DNA from 2 places in the Streptomyces sp. NPDC002790 genome. Region 2 is predicted to be linked to the other one. Evidence: predicted binding sites of a transcription regulator. Region 2 holds the regulator's gene; the other holds the start of a gene.
The links. Region 2 encodes HspR, which represses chaperone genes until heat shock. Its sites were predicted from a motif close to TTGAGNNNNNNNNNCTCAA; they were not measured.
Positions count from the first base shown of each region.

Region 1: lon (endopeptidase La) is a predicted target of HspR. The motif match lies at 3,337-3,355, and genes of this name have one in related genera.

Region 1 covers NZ_JBEOVM010000029.1:18,292-24,123, reverse strand. Annotated here, with positions in the region: gene ABT004_RS16055 (lysozyme) at 1-759, shown strand, start outside; gene lon (endopeptidase La) at 903-3,314, opposite strand; gene ABT004_RS16045 (spermidine synthase family protein) at 3,575-4,276, shown strand; gene ABT004_RS16040 (response regulator transcription factor) at 4,370-5,107, shown strand; gene ABT004_RS16035 (HAMP domain-containing sensor histidine kinase) at 5,125-5,832, shown strand, end outside.
Region 2 covers NZ_JBEOVM010000058.1:16,075-21,906, reverse strand. Annotated here, with positions in the region: gene dnaK (molecular chaperone DnaK) at 1-1,670, shown strand, start outside; gene grpE (nucleotide exchange factor GrpE) at 1,667-2,344, shown strand; gene dnaJ (molecular chaperone DnaJ) at 2,381-3,568, shown strand; gene ABT004_RS23430 (heat shock protein transcriptional repressor HspR) at 3,574-4,065, shown strand; gene ABT004_RS23425 (GNAT family N-acetyltransferase) at 4,137-4,658, shown strand; gene ABT004_RS23420 (sugar ABC transporter substrate-binding protein) at 4,876-5,832, shown strand, end outside.

The DNA of each region.
Region 1 (5,832 bases), on a different contig from region 2:
TCCCTCCTCCTCGCCCTGCCCGGCGCGGCGCAGGCCGCGGACACCCCCGCCCGGGGCGAGGCCCACATGGGCATGGGGGTCGCCGCACACGACGGCGTCGGCTCCCCGCCGCCCACCAACGGCACCAACGCCGTACAGACCGAAGGCGTCGACGTCTCCGGCCACCAGGGCAACGTGGCCTGGTCGACGCTCTGGAACAGCGGCGTGCGCTGGGCCTACACCAAGGCCACCGAAGGCACGTACTACACGAGCCCGTACTTCGCGCAGCAGTACAACGGCTCCTACAACGTGGGCATGGTCCGCGGCGCGTACCACTTCGCGACCCCGGACACCACGAACGGCGCCACACAGGCCAACTACTTCGTGGACCACGGAGGCGGCTGGTCCAAGGACGGCAAGACGCTGCCGGGTGCGCTGGACATCGAGTGGAACCCGTACGGGGCCTCCTGCTACGGCAAGTCGCAGTCCGCGATGGTGACGTGGATCCGGGACTTCGTGAACCAGTACAAGGCCCGCACGGGACGTGACGCCGTCATCTACACGGCGACCAGCTGGTGGACGGAGTGCACGGGCAACTCCAGCGCCTTCGCCGCCAACAACCCGCTGTGGATCGCCCGGTACGCCTCCACCGTGGGGACGCTCCCGGCCGGCTGGGGCTTCTACACGATGTGGCAGTACACCTCCACGGGCCCGACGGTCGGCGACCACAACAAATTCAACGGCGCCCTCGACCGCATAGTCGCCCTCGCCAACGGCTGACCCGCTTCAGCCCCGCATTTCAAGCCCCGCTGTCGGACGAGAGACAGCGGGGCCCTGGGCACAGCCCCGATCTTTTCCAGCCCCGCCGGCGATTGAGGCGCGGGGTCCGGGGCAGAGCCCCGCGTCCTCAACCCCGGTGCGGCTCAAGCGGCGATCGGCACCGACACATCCGCCGAGGCAGGCGCAAGCGCCAGCTCAAGAACCTGCCGCACATCGTTCACCGGGTGCACCTCCAACTTCTCCAGCACCTCCGCAGGTACATCGTCCAGATCCGCCTCATTCCGCTTCGGGATGACGACAGTCGTGATCCCGGCCCGATGCGCGGCCAGCAGCTTCTGCTTGAGGCCACCGATCGGCAGCACCCGCCCGGTCAGCGACACCTCACCGGTCATCGCCACATCCGTACGGACGAGCCGCCCGCTCAGCAGGGACGCCAGCGCCGTCGTCATCGTGACGCCGGCGCTCGGCCCGTCCTTGGGCACGGCGCCCGCCGGGAAGTGGATGTGCGCGCCGCGCTCCTTCAGGTCGGCGACGGGCAGCTCCAGTTCGGCGCCGTGCGAGCGCAGGAAGGAGAGCGCGATCTGCGCGCTTTCCTTCATCACGTCACCCAGCTGACCAGTCAGGGTCAGACCCGACGCGCCCGTCTCCGGGTCGGCGAGGGACGCCTCCACGAAGAGCACGTCGCCGCCCGCCCCGGTGACCGCGAGCCCCGTCGCCACGCCCGGCACGGACGTGCGCCGCTCGGCAGGATCCTGCGCCGACTCGGGCACGTGGTGCGGCCGCCCGATCAACCCACGCAGGTCACTCTCGCCAACCGTGAACGGCAGCTCCCGCTCACCCAGTTCGTGCTGCGCGGCCACCTTCCGCAGCACGCGCGTCACGGACCGCTCCAGGTTGCGTACGCCCGCCTCCCGCGTGTACTCACCGGCGAGCTTGCGCAGCGCGTCGTCGTCGATGGTGACCTCGTCGGCCGCGAGCCCCGCGCGGTCCAGCTGGCGCGGCATCAGGTGGTCGCGGGCGATGACGACCTTCTCGTCCTCGGTGTAGCCGTCGAGCCGGACCAGCTCCATACGGTCGAGGAGCGCCTCAGGAATGGCTTCCAGGACGTTCGCCGTCGCGAGGAACACGACATCGCTCAGGTCGAGTTCGACTTCCAGGTAGTGGTCCCTGAAGGTGTGGTTCTGCGCCGGGTCGAGCACTTCGAGCAGCGCCGCGGCTGGGTCGCCGCGGAAGTCGGAGCCCACCTTGTCGACCTCGTCGAGGAGGACCACCGGGTTCATCGACCCGGCCTCCTTGATGGCGCGCACGATGCGGCCGGGCAGCGCACCCACGTACGTACGCCGGTGGCCGCGGATCTCGGCCTCGTCCCGTACGCCGCCGAGGGCGACGCGGACGAACTTTCGGCCCATCGCGTGCGCGACGGACTCGCCGAGCGAGGTCTTGCCGACGCCGGGCGGACCGACGAGCGCGAGCACGGCGCCGCCACGCCGCCCGCCGACCACGCCGAGGCCGCGGTCCGCGCGGCGCTTGCGCACGGCCAGGTACTCGGTGATCCGCTCCTTCACGTCGTCCAGACCCGCATGCTCGGCGTCGAGGACGGTGCGGGCGCCCTGGATGTCGTACTCGTCCTCGGTCCGCTCGTTCCACGGAAGTTCGAGGACGGTGTCCAGCCAGGTGCGGATCCAGGAGCCCTCGGGCGACTGGTCGCTCGCCCGCTCCAGCTTCTCGACCTCCTTGAGCGCGGCCTCACGCACCGGCTCCGGGAGGTCGGCGGCCTCCACGCGCGTCCGGTAGTCGTCGGACTCCTCGCCGTCGTCCTTCTCTCCGTTCATCTCGCGCAGTTCCTTGCGGACGGCGTCGAGCTGGCGCCGCAGCAGGAACTCTCGCTGCTGCTTGTCGACGCCTTCCTGGACGTCCTTGGCGATGGACTCGGCGACGTCCTGCTCGGCGAGGTGGTCGCGCAGGTGCCCGGTCGCGAGCTTCAGGCGCTCCACCGGGTCGGCCGTTTCGAGCAGCTCGACCTTCTGGGCGGTGGTGAGGAACGGGGAGTAACCGGAGTTGTCGGCGAGCGCGGACACGTCGTCGATGGCCTGGACGCGGTCCACGACCTGCCAGGCGCCGCGCTTCTTCAGCCAGTTCGTGGCGAGCGCCTTGTACTCCTTGACGAGTTCGGTCACCGCACCCGGCAGCGGGTCGGGTACCTCCTCTTCCACGGTCAGGCCCTCCACCCACAGGGCGGCGCCGGGCCCGGTCGTGCCGGCGCCGATGCGCACGCGGCCGACGCCGCGGATCAGGGCGCCGGGGTCGCCGTCGGCGAGGCGGCCGACCTGCTCGACGGTGCCGAGCACGCCGGTGTTCGCGTACGTCCCGTCGACGCGTGGAACAAGCAGCACCTTCGGCTTGCTCGGTCCAGTACGCGCGGCGGCCTGTGCGGCCTCCACCGCGGCTCGTACGTCGGTGTCGCTGAGGTCCAGGGGCACCACCATTCCGGGCAGCACGACCTCGTCGTCGAGCGGCAGCACGGGCAGGGTGAGCGGTGTGGACGTCGATGCCATGATCTCCCCTTTGGCAGTCAAGTTGAGTTACATGGACTCAATGCTCGGCGGCGCCGAGATGTTCCGGCAGGAGCGTTCGCTGTCAGCGATCGCGACTGGGAGCGGTCGACCGGCCCCACGCCACGGGGCTCCGCCCCGGACCCCGCGCCTCAATCGCCGGCGGGGCTTGAATGAGTCACCCTCTGTGACGCGTGCCATGTGAGACGTGAGCCACAGAAACTCCCCGCGGGCCGCCCACCTCGTCGGCCACAATGGCGGTCATGACGACCCTGCACGACCCCGCTCCACCCGTCGTCCTCGATCGCCGCGAAGGCCCCTTCGGTGAGGTGGTCCTGCGCCGTCACGGCGACCTGCTCCAGATCATCGCCAACGGCACGTTTTTGATGGACACCTCCGACGGCCGCTCCGAACGGCGCCTCGTCGACTCGGCGCTCTCGGCCCGAGCCGCCCGAGCCGCCCCCGACGCCCGCGAGAAGCCGCACGTCCTCATCGGCGGCCTCGGCGTCGGCTTCTCCCTCGCGCACGCGGCCGCCGACCCGCGCTGGGGCGGCATCACGGTCGTCGAGCGGGAGCCCGCGATCATCGACTGGCATCGGAACGGCCCGCTGCGCGAGCTCTCCGCCGAGGCCCTCGCCGACCCCCGTACGGAAATCGTCGAGGCCGACCTCGTACGGCATCTGCACACGGCCACGGACACCTACGACGCGCTCTGCCTCGACATCGACAACGGTCCCGACTGGACCGTCACCGAGGACAACCACACCCTTTACGGACCCTCCGGCCTGGCCGCCTGCAAGGACCGACTCGACCCGGGTGGTGTTCTCGCCGTATGGTCCGCACAGCCGTCAGCAAATTTCGAAGAAACCTTGCGGAATGCCGGATTCCAGGCGGTGCGCACCGAAGAGATCCCGGTTGTCCGGGGCGTCCCTGACGTGGTGCACCTCGCACTGAGGCCCACGTAGCCGACCGGCGGTAACTCCCCGTACGCTGACGTCCGAAACCCGATCATTCAAGCGTCAAGCGCGTCACGACGGCGCGCACTCAGGGGCGGGGCGATGGAGCAGACACACACCTCCCACAACACCACCACGACGACTCAGGGAGCCCAGCGACGGGTCCTTGTCGTCGAGGACGATCCGACCATCGTCGATGCCATCGCCGCCCGACTGCGCGCCGAGGGATTCCTCGTGCAAACCGCGCAGGACGGTCCGGCGGCGGTGGACACGGCCGAGGCCTGGCAGCCCGACCTGCTGATCCTTGACATCATGCTGCCCGGGTTCGACGGGCTCGAAGTCTGCCGGCGCGTTCAGGCCCAGCGGCCTGTGCCGGTCATGATGCTCACGGCGCGCGACGATGAGACGGACATGTTGGTGGGGCTCGGCGTCGGTGCCGACGACTACATGACCAAACCGTTCTCCATGCGGGAACTGGCGGCGCGCGTGCACGTGCTACTGCGCCGTGTCGAGCGGGCGGCGCTCGCGGCCACGACGCCGCGCAGCGGCATCCTGCGGCTCGGCGAGCTGGAGGTCGACCACGCGCAGCGCCGCGTGCGGGTCAGGAGCGAGGACGTACACCTCACTCCCACCGAGTTCGACCTTCTCGTGTGCCTGGCGAACACGCCGCGCGCGGTCCTCTCCCGTGAGCAGCTGCTCGCCGAGGTGTGGGACTGGGCGGACGCCTCGGGCACCCGCACGGTCGACAGCCACATCAAGGCGCTGCGCCGGAAGATCGGCGCGGAGCGCATTCGTACCGTGCACGGCGTGGGCTACGCGCTGGAGACGCCGAACCCGTGAACGGTGGGGACCGGAACCTGGTACCGGGCGGGCGGCCGCACCGGCCGCCGTTCAACCCTCAGTGGGCGTCCGGCGGTCTGCGCCCCTTCTCCGTGAAGGCGAAGCTCGGCACGCTCGTCGTCGTCTCCGTCTTCATCACCACGGGCCTGCTCATGGTGGCGATGTACACGGCGACGGAGCTGCGCTTCATCACGGTGTTCTCGATCATCGCCACGCTGCTGATCACGCAGTTCGTGGCGCACTCGCTGACGGCTCCGCTCGACGAGATGAACACGGTCGCCCGGTTCATCTCCAACGGCGACTACTCGCGCCGGGTGCGCGGCGCGGGCCGGCGGGACGAGATCGGTGACCTCGCGGTCACCATCAACCGTATGGCCGACGAGCTGGCGGCCCAGGACCAGCAGCGCAAAGAGCTCGTGGCCAATGTCTCGCACGAGCTGCGCACGCCCATCGCGGGCCTGCGCGCGGTCCTGGAGAACGTCGTCGACGGCGTCATGGCCGCCGACCCCGAGACGATGCGCACGGCGCTCAAGCAGACGGAGCGGCTCGGCCGTCTCGTCGACACGCTGCTCGACCTGTCCCGCCTGGACAACGGTGTCGTGCCGCTGAAGTCGCGCCGCTTCGAGGTCTGGCCGTATCTGTCGGGCGTTCTGAAGGAGGCCAACATGGCGGTCTCCCAGCGCGCGGGCCTCGCCTCGGGCTCCGGCACCCATACGCGTACGGAC
Region 2 (5,832 bases):
GGACGGTCCGCTCGGTCAAGCGCCACATGGGCACTGACTGGAAGATCGACCTGGACGGCAAGGACTTCAACCCGCAGCAGATGAGCGCGTTCATCCTGCAGAAGCTGAAGCGCGACGCGGAGTCCTACCTCGGCGAGAAGGTCACGGACGCGGTCATCACCGTCCCGGCCTACTTCAACGACTCCGAGCGGCAGGCGACGAAGGAAGCCGGCGAGATCGCGGGCATGAACGTCCTGCGTATCGTCAACGAGCCGACGTCCGCGGCCCTGGCCTACGGCCTGGACAAGGACGACCAGACCATCCTGGTCTTCGACCTCGGTGGCGGCACCTTCGACGTCTCGCTCCTGGAGATCGGCGACGGCGTCGTCGAGGTGAAGGCCACGAACGGCGACAACCAGCTCGGCGGTGACGACTGGGACCAGCGCGTCGTCGACTACCTGGTCAAGCAGTTCAACAACGGCCACGGCGTGGACCTGGGCAAGGACAAGATGGCGCTTCAGCGCCTGCGCGAGGCCGCCGAGAAGGCGAAGATCGAGCTGTCCTCCTCCACGGAGACCACGATCAACCTGCCGTACATCACGGCGTCCGCCGAGGGCCCGCTGCACCTGGACGAGAAGCTCACGCGCGCCCAGTTCCAGCAGCTCACGTCCGACCTTCTGGAGCGCTGCAAGACGCCGTTCCACAACGTCATCAAGGACGCGGGCATCAACCTGTCGGAGATCGACCACGTCGTTCTCGTCGGTGGTTCGACCCGTATGCCGGCCGTCGCCGAGCTGGTCAAGGAACTGACCGCGGGCAACGAGGCCAACAAGGGCGTCAACCCGGACGAGGTCGTCGCCATCGGCGCCGCGCTCCAGGCCGGTGTCCTCAAGGGCGAGGTCAAGGACGTCCTGCTCCTCGACGTCACCCCGCTGTCCCTGGGTATTGAGACCAAGGGCGGCATCATGACCAAGCTGATCGAGCGCAACACGACGATCCCGACGAAGCGTTCGGAGATCTTCACGACGGCCGAGGACAACCAGCCGTCGGTGCAGATCCAGGTCTACCAGGGCGAGCGCGAGATCGCGGCGTACAACAAGAAGCTCGGGATGTTCGAGCTGACCGGTCTGCCGCCGGCCCCGCGTGGTGTCCCGCAGGTCGAGGTCGCCTTCGACATCGACGCGAACGGCATCATGCACGTCACGGCCAAGGACCTCGGCACGGGCAAGGAGCAGAAGATGACCGTCACCGGTGGCTCCTCGCTGCCGAAGGACGAGGTCAACCGGATGCGCGAAGAGGCCGAGAAGTACGCGGACGAGGACCACGCCCGCCGCGAGGCCGCCGAGTCCCGCAACCAGGGCGAGCAGCTCGTCTACCAGACGGAGAAGTTCCTCAAGGACAACGAGGAGAAGGTCCCGGGCGAGGTGAAGACCGAGGTCGAGGAGGCGCTCACCGAGCTGAAGGAGAAGCTCAAGGGCGAGGACTCGGCCGAGATCCGCACCGCGACCGAGAAGGTCGCCGCCGTCTCGCAGAAGCTGGGCCAGGCCATGTACGCCGACGCCCAGGCCGCCGGTGGCGCCGAGGCCCCGCAGGGTGACGACGCCCCGCAGGGTGACGCCAAGGCCGACGACGACGTCGTGGACGCCGAGATCGTCGACGAGGACAAGGACCGCAAGGACGGTGCCGCGTGACCGAGGAGACCCCGGGCTTCGACGAGAACGAGAAGCCTGAAGTCCCCTCCGGCAGCGCGGCGTCCGCCGCAGATGATGCCGCCGAGCCGCAGGCCGCTCCCTCCGAAGAGGAGGGGGCGGCCCCGGCCGGGGACTCAGCTTCCGCTCAGTCCGCAGCAGACATTGCCCTGACGGCGCAGCTGGACCAGGTGCGTACCGCGCTCAACGAGCGCACCGCGGACCTCCAGCGGCTGCAGGCCGAGTACCAGAACTACCGGCGCCGTGTGGAGCGGGACCGCGTCACGGTCAAGGAGATCGCCGTCGCGAACCTCCTGACCGAGCTGCTCCCCGTTCTCGACGACATCGGCCGTGCCCGTGAGCACGGCGAGCTCGTCGGCGGCTTCAAGTCGGTGGCCGAATCCACGGAGACGGTCGCCGCGAAGATGGGCCTTCAGCAGTTCGGCAAGGAGGGCGAGCCCTTCGACCCGACCGTGCACGAGGCCCTGATGCACTCCTACGCGCCGGACGTCACCGAGACGACCTGCGTGGCGATCCTGCAGCCGGGTTACCGGATCGGCGAGCGCACCATCCGCCCCGCGCGGGTGGCCGTGGCCGAGCCGCAGCCGGGTGCGAAGGCGGACGACGCAGCCGAGAAGGATGCCGAGAAGGACAACGGTGGCCCGGAAGAGGGCTGACGTCACACGCATGGGTAAGGAGGGACGTCGAGGCCGATGAGCACCAAGGACTTCATCGAGAAGGACTACTACAAGGTCCTCGGCGTCCCGAAGGACGCCACCGACGCCGAGATCAAGAAGGCGTACCGCAAGCTCGCCCGTGAGAACCACCCCGACGCCAACAAGGGCAACGACAAGGCGGAGGAGCGCTTCAAGGAGATCTCCGAGGCGAACGACATCCTCGGGGACCCCAAGAAGCGCAAGGAGTACGACGAGGCGCGCGCCCTGTTCGGCAGCGGCGGGTTCCGACCGGGACCCGGCGGCGCCGGCGGCAACGGCTCGTTCAACTTCGACCTGGGCGACCTCTTCGGAGGCGGCGCCCAGGGCCAGGCGGGTCAGGGCGGCTTCGGCGGCGGCATCGGCGATGTGTTCGGTGGACTGTTCAACCGGGGCGGTGCGGGCGCGGGTACGCGTACGCAGCCGCGCCGGGGCCAGGACATCGAGTCCGAGGTGACGCTCAGCTTCACCGAGGCGGTGGACGGGGCCACGGTCCCGCTGCGCATGTCGTCGCAGGCCCCCTGCAAGGCGTGCTCCGGCACCGGCGATGCGAACGGCACACCGCGCGTGTGCCCGACGTGCGTCGGCACCGGACAGGTCTCGCGGGGCGGCGGTGGCGGCTTCTCGCTCACCGACCCGTGCGTGGACTGCAAGGGCCGCGGCCTGATCGCCGAGACGCCGTGCGAGGTCTGCAAGGGCAGCGGGCGGGCGAAGTCCTCCCGCACCATGCAGGTCAGGATCCCCGCGGGGGTCTCCGACGGCCAGCGCATCCGGCTCCGCGGCAAGGGCGCTCCCGGTGAACGGGGCGGCCCGGCGGGCGATCTGTACGTCGTCGTGCACGTCGACGCCCACCCGGTCTTCGGCCGCAAGGGCGACAACCTCACGGTCACCGTCCCGGTGACGTTCACCGAGGCGGCGCTCGGCGCCGAGGTCAAGGTGCCCACGCTCGGCGGTCCCGCCGTCACCCTGAAGCTGCCCACGGGCACGCCGAACGGGCGGACGATGCGGGCCCGCGGCAAGGGTGCCGTCCGCAAGGACGGCACGCGCGGCGATCTCCTGGTGACGGTCGAGGTGGACGTCCCCAAGGACCTTTCGGAGGACGCCCGCAGCGCCCTCGAGTCGTACCGCAAGGCGACTGAGGACATCGACGTGCGGGCAGAACTGTTCAAGGCCGCGAAGGGAGCGTGAGTGTGATGGACGGGCAGCGGGGTCGTCGGCGCAGCAACCCTCCCCCAAGGACTGCGTCCAGGGGGTACCCCCCGCCACTGACCGACGAGACGCCGGTGTACGTCATCTCGGTGGCGGCACAGCTGTCCGGCCTGCACCCACAGACCCTGCGCCAGTACGACCGCCTCGGCCTGGTCTCGCCCGACCGCACGGCCGGGCGCGGTCGGCGCTACTCGGCCCGCGACATCGACCTGCTCCGCACGGTGCAGCACTTGTCGCAGGCCGAGGGCATCAACCTGGCAGGCATCAAGCGCATCATCGAGCTGGAGAACCAGGTCGCCGCGCTGCAGTCCCGTGTCGCCGAGCTCTCCGCTGCGGTGGAGGGCGCGGCCTCCGCGATCCAGCAGCGCGAGGCGGCGGTGCACGCCTCGTATCGCCGGGACCTGGTCCCGTACCAGGAGGTCCAGCAGACGAGCGCGCTCGTGGTGTGGCGGCCGAAGCGGTCGTCCGAGCAGTAGTCCGCACTCATGCGTGAAGGGCCCCGGAGGCGTTGTCTCCGGGGCCCTTTCGGATGCCGCAGGATGGTGTCATGACCGAGATCCGCACCCCCCGCCTCCTCCTGCGCCGCTGGCAGCCGGACGACGACCTCGCCCCGCTCGCCGAGATCCAGGCCGACCCCGCCGTGATGCGCCGCGTCGGCGACCGGGCCCCGCGCTCCCTCGACGGGACCTTCGAGGACATCGAGCGCTGGGAGGAGGAGTGGGACGACGAGGGCTTCGGGGTCTTCGCCGTGGAACTCCTCGGCTCCGGCGAACTGGTGGGCGCCGTCGGCCTGTACGTGCCGGAGGTCCCGCGGCAGGTGGCGGGACAGATCGCGATCCAGTGGCGGCTCGGCCGCGTGTTCTGGGGCCAGGGGTACGCCTCGGAGGCGGCGCAGGCCACGCTGGAGTTCGCCGTTCAGGACCGGGGCATCGACCGGGTCGTCGCGGTGACGACGGAGGACGACACGTCCTCGGAGAAGGTTCTCCACAAGCTGGGGATGGCGCCGCTGCCCGGCGAAGTGGCGGGCTGCCGGCTGTACGCGATCGACCTGACGGAGTTCGAGGCGTGAGCAGGCATGAGGGACCCAAGGGCTGTGAGATTCCTGTGAAGCTCGTGGATGCCTCGCGGAGGTGTCCGGTATTCGCCGTCTTCGGCTTCATGTGAAGAACTAATGGACCCGTTTTCATTGCGGTGTGGCTTCACCTCTTGACGGTCCCCGGGCGGGCGAGTTGGCTTCGAGCCACCTCGGCCGCACCGTTGCGGCCACGTCAGGGAGGTATCCGCACATGAACACGCGTATGCGTTGCGCCGCCATGGCCGGCGCCGCATCCGTCCTGGTCGTCTCGCTCTCGGCCTGTGGCGGCGTGCTGCCGGGCGGCGACAACGAGCCCAGCGCGTCCGTCACCAAGGGGAACGACGTCAAGATCGGCCTGCTTCTCCCGGAGAAGGGGGCCACGCGCTACGAGAAGTTCGACCACCCCATCTTCCAGCGTCAGGTGGCGAAGCTGACCGGCGGCAAGGGGCAGCTGGTCTACGCCAATGCCAAGCAGAACGCCGCCCTCCAGCGCAAGCAGCTGCAGCAGATGATCGACGCCAAGGTCGACACGATCGTCGTCGACGCCGTGGACGCCGAGAACATCGCCCCGGCCGTGCGCAAGGCCAAGGACGCGGGCATCCACGTCATCGCGTACGACCGGCTCGCCCAGGGGCCCGTGGACGCCTACGTCGGCTTCGACAACGAGCTCGTCGGCCAGACCCAGGGGAAGGCGCTGGTCTCCGCGCTCGGCGGGGCCAAGGCCACCAAGCGCGACAAGGTCGTGATGATCAACGGCTCGCCCGACGACCCCAACGCCGCGCAGTTCAAGAGCGCCGCCCGCGCCGAGCTGGGCAACGCCGTGACCGTCGCGAAGTCGTACGACACCGCGGGCTGGAAGGCGTCCAACGCCAAGGCCAACATGGAGCAGGCCATCAACGCGCTCGGTGCGGACGACATCGCGGGCGTGTACGTCGCCAACGACGGGATGACCGAAGGCGTGATCGCCGCCCTGAAGGAGGCCGGCGTCCGCGAGATGCCGCCGATCACCGGGCAGGACGCCGAACTCGCCGCCGTGCAGCGGATCCTGGACGGCGAGCAGTACATGAGCGTCTACAAGCCGTACCCGGACGAGGCGCAGACCGCCGCCGAGATGGCCGTGCGGATCTCGCAGGGGCGCGACATCGAGTTCGAGGCGCTGGCGATGGAC